Regions from separate parts of the Candidatus Clostridium radicumherbarum genome, predicted to be linked through region 2. Evidence: riboswitches for the same ligand, from Rfam matches in the RefSeq annotation. Region 2 holds a riboswitch; each other region holds the start of a gene.
The links. A riboswitch is a leader RNA that binds a small molecule or an ion and turns the genes downstream of it on or off. The one in region 2 is predicted to bind cyclic di-GMP.
Positions count from the first base shown of each region.

Region 1: it holds a riboswitch for cyclic di-GMP, as region 2 does, so the genes downstream of both, ACJDUH_RS00310 (peptidoglycan-binding protein) here and ACJDUH_RS01875 (3-oxoacyl-[acyl-carrier-protein] synthase III C-terminal domain-containing protein) in region 2, are expected to answer to the same signal.
Region 3: it holds a riboswitch for cyclic di-GMP, as region 2 does, so the genes downstream of both, ACJDUH_RS18335 (Ig-like domain-containing protein) here and ACJDUH_RS01875 (3-oxoacyl-[acyl-carrier-protein] synthase III C-terminal domain-containing protein) in region 2, are expected to answer to the same signal.

Region 1 covers NZ_JBJHZY010000001.1:39,300-42,582, forward strand. Annotated here, with positions in the region: gene ACJDUH_RS00300 (DeoR/GlpR family DNA-binding transcription regulator) at 1-486, shown strand, start outside; gene pfkB (1-phosphofructokinase) at 480-1,409, shown strand; cyclic di-GMP riboswitch class I at 1,596-1,680, shown strand; gene ACJDUH_RS00310 (peptidoglycan-binding protein) at 1,750-3,283, shown strand, end outside.
Region 2 covers NZ_JBJHZY010000001.1:383,293-386,575, reverse strand. Annotated here, with positions in the region: gene ACJDUH_RS01880 (methyl-accepting chemotaxis protein) at 1-471, opposite strand, end outside; gene ACJDUH_RS01875 (3-oxoacyl-[acyl-carrier-protein] synthase III C-terminal domain-containing protein) at 465-1,469, opposite strand; cyclic di-GMP riboswitch class I at 1,688-1,775, opposite strand; gene ACJDUH_RS01870 (hypothetical protein) at 1,778-2,014, opposite strand; gene ACJDUH_RS01865 (YkuS family protein) at 2,058-2,324, opposite strand; gene ACJDUH_RS01860 (zf-HC2 domain-containing protein) at 2,504-3,283, opposite strand, start outside.
Region 3 covers NZ_JBJHZY010000005.1:150,803-154,085, reverse strand. Annotated here, with positions in the region: gene ACJDUH_RS18340 (leucine-rich repeat protein) at 1-899, shown strand, start outside; cyclic di-GMP riboswitch class II at 1,393-1,476, shown strand; gene ACJDUH_RS18335 (Ig-like domain-containing protein) at 1,507-3,283, shown strand, end outside.

The sequences.
Region 1 (3,283 bases), 340 kb from region 2:
CTGGATTCAGGAACTACAACACTGCAGCTGGCAAAGTGTATTAAAGCTAAGAATATTACTGTAATAACAAATTCCATAGATATTGCCTCAGAGCTTTCTAATAGAAACGATATAGAGATTATTGTAACTGGGGGAGCCTTTAGAATAACTACAAGAGCTTTAGTTGGACCAATTTCAGAAGGGGTATTAAAGAATTTTAAAGTGGATAAGGCCTTTATTGGGGCAAATGGCATATCTATTAAAGAAGGTATTACTACTCCTAATCTTCTGGAAGCTCATATGAAAAGGGAAATGATGAAGGCAGCCGGCAAGGTTATATTAGCCGCTGACAGCTCCAAGTTTAATCAAGTAAGCTTTGCAGTAATAGGTCCAGTTACGGCCGTCGATTTAATAATTACAAATTCTGATTTAAATGAAAATGTTGTTAAGGAATATAAAGACATAGGAGTTGAAATTATTAAGAAAGGGAATGAAGAATTATGGTAATTACAGTTACTCTTAATCCTGCATTAGATAAGACTTTAACCATTGACAATTTTAATTTAGGCATAGTAAATAGAGCAGGAAGCATCAGATATGATATTGGGGGCAAAGGTATTAATGTTTCTAAGGTATTGAAAAATTTTAATATTGATTCGGTCTGCACAGGCTTTTTAGGCGGGGTTTGGGAGAATTATTTTCAGGATGAACTTAAGAAACGAAAAATTGACACAAGCTTTGTTCATATAGAAGGAAGTACAAGGACAAACACAAAGGTAGTGGATTCAATAAACAAGGTTTATACTGATATAAATGAGGCAGGCCCAGAAATAACTAATGAAGAATTAAACTGTTTTTTAGAAAAATTTGAAGCACTTTGTAGTAAAGGTGACATTGTGGTGCTTTCTGGGGGAGTAAGCGCTTCCATTCCTATAGACATTTATGGAAAACTAATAAAGCTTGCAAAAAAGAAGGGCGCTGTTACAGTACTTGATGCAGATGGAGAGCTTTTAAAGCATGGATTAAAGGAGAAACCTGATTTAATAAAACCAAATATCCATGAACTTCAAAAGTTAATGGACTTTCAAAAGGAAGATGAGGAAACAGTAATTAATGCAGCAAAGCAGCTTATTGAAACCGGGGTGAAAAAGGTGTTGGTATCCTTAGGGGAAAAAGGAGCCATTTATGTTACTAAAGCTGGTATAAATTCCTGTGAAGGCTTAAAGGTAAATGTAAAAAGCACTGTTGGAGCAGGAGATTCCATGGTAGCTGCCCTTGTTTACAGCTTAATAAACAGCTTAAGTGATGAAGAAACACTTGCCTTTGCCAATGCCTGCGGAGCGGCATCTGTTGAAACGGAAGGGACAGAGGCTTGTTCATTAGAGGAAGTAAATAAATTAGTACAAAAGGTTAAGATTAGGCATATATAGATTAATAATTGTATATTTAAGTAATATTTATAAGGACTTGTGAACTATTTTTTAGTGTAGTTTCACAAGTCCTTTTATTATAAGAAATGGAATTAAATAAAAAGTATTTATATTTTTACTAATTTATGTTAACATATAGTTAATGCTCTAAAAGTTGACAATTTATTCAATAATTTAACAAATTAACATAGAAAATGGCAAATTTATCGAAAGATAAAGACGCAAAGCTGCGGGTCTAAAGGAGAAATCCTATGACAGCCGGGCTGCCTAAATGGAACCTATTTTTCATTTCTAATATCACGTCTTTGCCTTTGTCTATGGAATTAATCAGGGGGTTATCATGAAAAAACAAAATCGAATAAGAGGTTTAAGTATCTTGCTTACTTTCTTATTCTTTCTCAATTCAAGCAGCACTGTATTTGCAGCTGCTGCAAACACCATAGCAAGCATTCCTGTAAAGGGTGAATACTATGGAAAGGACATAAATCAAAATACAGATAAGGTTAATGTATTGCCGCAGGACACTTCTAAAGCGGTGAAAGCTCTTAGAAAACCACAGGTAAACAAAGCACAAATAAAATCGAATTACAGTAAAGACAAGGAAAAGTTAGAAAAGAGAACAGAGAATAGTAAAACCTATAAGCTTGATGCAAACCATGACGTAACAGAGGTATATCTTGATAAAATACATTACAAAGATAAAAATGGGAACCTTCAAGATATAGATAATACTCTTGTAGGAAAAGGAAAAAGTAGTACAGAATACTATGAAAATAAAGCTAATGACTTTACGACTACCCTTCCTGCCTTAATGGATAAGGATAATGGGGTAACCATGAGCAAGGACGGATATTCCCTAACCCTATACCCTTATGAGGGCGACTTTAGTAAAAGTGCAGTAAATGAAAACGCTATACTTTTTAATGATGTATTTGAAGGTATAGACTATCAATATACAGTACAGAACACGAGTTTAAAGGAAGATATAATACTAAATCACTATGTGGATAAAAATGAATTTAAATATTATATATCAGCAAAAGGTTTGACATTAAAAGAAGAGTCAAATACAATAGCGGCTTATGCAAAGGATAATGACAAGCCTCTATTCATTATAAATGCACCTATAATGACAGATGCCGCAGGAAAAGTTAATACTGATCTTCAAATTCATCTAGATAAGAAGCTCTTCGGTAAAGACATTATTACTGTAACAGCAAATAAGGAATGGCTTCAAGATAAGGAAAGAGCTTATCCAGTAAAAGTGGATCCAGATATTGAAGCAATAACTAACATACAATCAACTCACGTTGAGGAATCCAACCCTAGTGAAAGATATTTTGGGAATGGCTTCTTATATGTAGGTAATGAAACTGGGGAATTGTCTAAAGTACCGGGTGGTTTGGGACATACCCAATCATATTTAAAATTTCCAGTGAATATAACTCAAGACAAGAAAATAGTTTCAGCTACTTTAACTTTATATAGATATACAACTGGAACAGATGCTGCAAGAAATATTCAGCTTTGCAGCTTGGACCAACCAGTGGATTTAGTTGGCATGAGCTGGAGCAATAGACCAATGGAATATACTAAGGTTGATACGCAGTCTGTTTCTGGTAATGCAACAAAAAGCAGTCCTCAACCAGTAGTTTGGAACATAACAAGCTTAGTGCAAAAATGGGCATTAGGTGCTCCAAATAATGGTGTAACTATTAAAACAGAAAATGATAACGATCCACCAGAAACTTTCTCTGGTGGTGTTAGTAATAACTGGTGCCAAGCTGCACCTTATGTTGAAATCACATCTGAATATAACAATCCTGTAGATACGCAGACTCCACTTGATTCTCCAAAAGTAAACCTAAGACCCT
Region 2 (3,283 bases):
GACTATTTGACATATAATGCTTGTTATTATTGATACTATATTCATCTTTGTGTCTAAGAACATAGCACCAAGAATTACAAAGTAAAAAACACTTATCCATAGTTCCTTTGAAGGTACTAAAAATGTGAGATACATATAGTTAACATAAGAAATCAGTAATATAACTGCCTTTATCATAATCAATTTCTTATTCCAATTCTTCTCATCCTTTATGGCAGCTTTATACATAACAAAAAAGGTGAGCAGCTCAACTAAAATCAATCCTACCAGTATTAAAATAGGAGTCCATTTCATTTCGCTATATAAGCCAATTAATTTCATAACTGAAAATAGTCCACCCGCTAAGCAAGCACTTATTGAGTAGATAATCAAAACAAACTTAAGTGTTCTCTTCTGATAATCAACTATTATATTTACAGGAATATTCATAGGCTTTCTCCTTAGTTTTTCTAACTTTTTTATTTTTACCATTTATATAATAATGCTGCCATAGTGTAACCACCGGCCACTGAGCAGAATATAGAAATATCATCCTTGTTAAATTCTTCTCTCTTTAATCTATCATCCAAAGCCATAATTGGACTTGCGCAACCTGTATAACCATACTTATTCCCAATAAAGATTGCTTGGTCATTTGAAGCTCCCAATTTTTCCATAGTTAATTCTACATCAAATTTAGAAAACTGAGACATGAAGTAATGTGTTACATCTGATTCGGAGTACCCATATTCTTTTAGCAATCCAATTATTAGTTCAGACCACTTTTCTGAAAGGAAGCCAAAATCAAAAGGATTCCACTCCATCTTCTTATCCTCTGGATCTATATCGTTATTAGCTATGTTAGATAGACCGCATGCAGGAAACCTAATAGTTTCATTATATGTATCATCAGTATACATTCTGGATCCTAAAAATCCTCTTTCTTCTTCCTCTTCTTTTACCACTAATACTACAGCAGCTGCTCCATCTGAAATACACCCATAAACAACTAAATCATCTTCCTTGGCAAAAGGACTTATGTGCATCGATCCTACTACAAGAATTCTCTTGTACTTCTTGTCAGTTTTTAAATATTTTGTTGCTATGTCTATACCTGTAATCATTCCTATGCAGTCATTATTTATATCAAATACATTTGTTACTTTATCAGCTTGCAGCATATTCTTTAATATTAGTGCACAGCATGGAGTCAGGAATTCTGGAGTATCTGAAACTGAAATAATTGCGTCGATATCCTTTGCTTCTAGCTTCGCATTTTTGATAGCCTTCTTTGCAGCTTCACCGGCCATTGTAATGCTTGTCTCATTTTCATCCGCTAGAGTTCTTTTCTCTCTCCCAACCTTCTCCATTAAGCCAATTGCATATTCTTCCATGCCGTATTTTTTAAAGTGATTAACATAATAGTCGTTACCAACTATTTTTCTAGGATGGTAGCTCCCTATTCCTTCAATGTATACATTTTTAAACATTATTAATCGCCTCCAAATTTTACTCTTTGTTCCTGTTTGCAGATTTTGTATCCTTAGATACTTTAAAGGATGTAAACTTCTTGTCTACGATGTTGCTATAGACTCACCTCCATCTTTATATAAAATCCGCCGAGTATTTTATGGAAGCACAAAAAAGGCTCAAAAAATACCAAAGAAGACTTGATTATGCGTCGCCTTTGGCATTCTATATTTCATACTTCGGCAACCTGGCAATCATAGGATTATACATCCCTTAGACCCATAGCTTTGCGTCCCTGCCTTTCGACAAGTTTGCTATTATCGGCACGCTATTTCTTCAATACAATACATATTATAACACAATTTTCCATGAAATCAAAATAATTATTAAATAACTTTAAACCAGTAATATAGTTTCTTAAAATAACGTCACTGGTGCTTCTATGTTGAAGAACTGGAAGATACTCTTCAAGTCCATTTGTAAGGCTTCCATCACTTTTTTCCTCACCGACATCTATGGTTTTAAATTCATTTTGAAGACGATATAGATTAAAGGTATATAGCATAACTCCTATGCCATATACCTTTAACCGACAATTATCTTGTTTATCACTTAGTTCCGGTAGCCTTGCTGTCTATTAATTTCTTTACTTCCTCAGGGGTTATCCCGCTTGCATTGATTACAGGAACCTTTGTAGAAGTGTCACTGTAACCCATCATATCAGAATTTATATCTGATACAACAATTGCGTCTAGATTTTGAATCTTGCTTACATTGTTCTCCATACCTTCGCTTAGCATTTGTACTTGATAGCCTTGACTACTTAAATAATCTGCTATCATAGACAACCCTATTTCTACGCCTATTTTTTTCATATGTAATCACCTCAAGCTTATTTTATCCTCAAGATGTTATCATATGCATAGAACTTTCTCAGAAAATTTTATTAATAGCACCTTCATTACATCATTTAGCTTGCGTTCTCCTAATCCCTCGTTAGCTATTGATATTACAAGCTTTATGTCATAGTAAGTATTCCATTAAATCACAATAACTAATAAGTTACTGTCCCATCTGCAAATGCAACCCACTCTTCTTTTCCTGTCTCAGTATTTATATACAGCTTTCTGGGATTTGCCTTTTTTGTATCTACCATTTCTTCATAATAATGAACAAGTACATACTCACCTGTAAACATAGACTTTATAAAATAAGTGTCTTTATATTTAAATAACTCCTTATTAATATCATCTGCAGCTAAATTCTTCAGAGCTTCCTCTGGGTTATACTTCTCGTCAGCTTTCAATGGCCTATCCCCTGCTATGGGAATATTCCCCCTTAATATCAGAGTTGAATAATTGTATATAGTATTGCTTCTAGCATCAAGCATAACATTATATTGAATAAAAATATTATATCCTTTGAAGGTAGGCTGAAGCTTAAAACAGTATACTTTCGCATCTGAATTAGATTGAAAATTAACATTTACACCAAGGTATTCAACATTAACGTCAAATCCCTCTCCTAGATTTCTTAAGGTTAGGTCCCTTATTTTTTTCTTGGCTTTATCTACTTCGATTAAATCTCCCTTTAAAGTTGGTGTGCCACCCCTTATTGCTAACACTTCACCTGTCACTGCATCTATCTCACCAAGATAGGAAACCTCATCCATGCCAAGCATTCTAAAACTATAAATAAGATCTGGCAGTTTTGTTAAGCTTATATCCTTAGCCTGCTCTCCTATAACAAAGCTTATTCTAGCTTTAAGTTGATCATCGGAGAGATACTTAATCTCTTCAAGAAATTTGTTATACTTTGTATAAACTTCCGCTAG
Region 3 (3,283 bases), on a different contig from region 2:
TATCATTAATAGGAAGCAGCAGATATGATACAGCTGTCAAGTTAAGTCAAAGTCAATTTAGTACTACAGATACTATAATAATTGTAAATGGAGGAGCTATGGCAGATGGATTAGGGGCTACACCACTAGCTAAATACAAGAATGCTCCACTGCTACTGACAGAAACAAACTCTCTTACGGATTCAACTATAAATGAGATAAAGAGATTAAAAGCTAAGAAAGCTATTATAGTAGGGGGAACTGGTGTAGTTAGTGATAATGTAAAATTTGAGATTCAAGCTTTAGGATTAACTGTTGAAAGAATCAGTGGAAGTGATAGATATAGTACATCTTTAGAGGTTGCAAAATATATAGACAAGAATTGTTATAATGTAAGCAAAATAGTTATAAGCAATGGCTATGGTGAAGCTGATGCTTTATCCATTGCACCTGCTGCAGGTAGAGATAATATGCCTATAATATTGGTGGAAAAAGACAATATTTCAACAGCTACTTATAGCTGGCTAAGTTCAAAGAATATAGAGAATGCATACATTATAGGTGGCACTGGAGTAGTATCTAATAATGTACTTAATAGTATTGATGTAATTGTTTCCGGAGATATAAGAAATAACAGACTAGGTGGAAAAAATAGATTTGAAACAAACTCATTAGTTATAGATAAGTTTTATGGAAGCGTTATAGATAAGACTTATATAGCAAAGGGATATGAGCTTATAGATGCTTTATCAGCAGGATCAATTGCAGCAATTAATACTTCTCCAGTAGTACTGTCAGACAATGATTTAGATACGAGTCAAAAAGCAGTAATTGGTAAAAGATATGGTAATATTATAATAAGGACTGGTGGAGGGATTTCAAACACCGCTGTAGATTCATTAATACAATGTCTACAATAAAATAATATTTAAGTTTAAACTTGAAAATAAAGTGAATGTAGGAACACGTAAAAGGTATACAAAAATTCAAAAATAAAACGGGGAACCTCATTTATTAGTAGTTATGGAGAGTCTTACTACTAATAGATGAGGTTTTTAAACTATATTTACAATTAGATGTCCGTATTTGAAATATATTGTTGAAATTTATATTATTACAATTATTGAGAATTAATGGAATATTCAGTATAATTGTATTTAAAACAGCTTGACTTATATTATTTGGCTAGTTAGAGCCTCTACTATAGATTAGAAATCAACAAATTAGATAAAGGTTTGCTTTCTTTGTAGAAAATTATTATAAATTTATCTTGAGATTCTAATATTGTATAGCTTAGCAAGCTGAATGTAAATACAAGCTATGATATTACAAAGATGGAGGTGATTTTGCATAATATTAGACTTTTATCTCTAATACTGCTGATAAGAAACTAATGCTCGTGTAGGAAGTTTCTTAAATTAGGGGAGCTGAGAAGTGCGGTCTGTATCTGGACACTTGGGCCTCATGGAGCTAATAGTGTAACCTCCCCTCTTAAAAAACAAAATTATTTTAAGAGGAGAAAATTTTATGAACAAGAAAAAACTTATTTCAATTTTTACAGCCTTGGCAATGACCGCAAGTTTATATACACCTACCTTTGCTGCTAATGATAATCCACCACCACCAAATATTGAACTTGCTGCTTCTGAACAGAGTGGTAATGTTGTTAAGGCTGCTCAAGGAGCAACTGTGAATTTTTCTATCAAAGTGTCAATCCCAAGTGGTTATAATTTATCATCAACAGTAACGGTGAATACAAACTACCACATTACCAAATCAGGTACTCCTACGTCATCTGTACCTTCATCTGCTTTAACATTTAATACTAATACTGATACCACGCAAACTGTGGCTGCCACTGTAACTGTGGACAATGATGTACCTGTTGGAAATGTAGTTATTCCAATTACTGTAATAATTACTAATGCAAATCCCAATAGTGGTAAGGCTCAAATTGTTAATAATATAGTAGATATTTTTACTGTAAATGTCCAAGCAGGAGATACGACAGCGCCAGTAGTAACTATTTCAGCTCCAATAAACAATGGTTACTACAATGCAACAACATTACCAAATTCACCTATATATAGTGTTGATGAAGCAAATAAACACACTGAGGAAATTACTGGATGGGATACTACTGAAGGTACGCATACAGTTACCGTAACATCAACTGATGCCGCAGGTAATATAGGCAGTGCAAGTGCTATATATACAGTTGATAAAACTGCTCCAACAATATCAACTGCTATAGTTGATGGAGGAATTTATAATGCAGACACTCTGAAAGGTATAATTCAGAATGGTGGAGGAAAATACTATACTGTTCAAGATGCTAATCTTGACCCTAGCCAAGTATCTGCATCAGATTTAACTTATACAGAAGGGGATTATACAGCTACAATTACCGCTACAGATAAGGCTGGTAATTCTACAACCAAGAATATTAATTATACAATTGATAATACTGCACCATCTATATCCTTTAATTTTGATGATAATGGATTCTATAATTCTACATTTAAGGGTTTTAATCCATATTTTAATATTAAGGATGCACATCTTGACGAAAATTCTGTGAATGCACCTGCTCTTAATTTAGAAGAAGATAATCACAGTGTCACAGTGAGTGCGTCAGATTTAGCAGGAAACTCAAATAGTGCATCTGCTTCCTATACAGTGGATGATACTGCTCCAACTGTAACTATCAAACTGGACTCTGATAAGTTTTACAATAAAGCAGCCTTAGATACACTGGGAGATTACTACACAGCATATGATATCAATCTACTTAAAGTTGAGGCTTCTTCTTTGGAAAAGAGCACAGATGGTACACATTCAGCCACTGTAACTGCTGTAGACAAAGCAGGTAATATTACTATAAAGGCTAGCAGCTATACTGTAGACAATACTAAACCTGTAATTACATTTAATAAAGAGCTTGTAAATGGAGGGTTCTATAAATCAAGTGCATTAAAAGACATTAAGGATAGCTTCTTTACTGCAACAGATGCTCATTTAGATTTAAGTAGTGTTACTGTAGTGTCTTTAAATTTAACAGAAGGAACACATACGGTATCAGTATCAGCTAAAGACCTGGCAGGAAATGAGGAAACAAAAGATATTACTTACACTATCGATGACACCGCACCTGAAGTCAACTTTAATATTAAAGATGGAAGTTTCTTAACTACAAAGAGTTTAATTGAGCTTCTTGATGGAAAAAGCTATTATACTGCAACAGATAATATTGGAGTTGTAAGTCAAGTAGCAGACCAATTGCAAACTTCAGAGGGAAATTGGA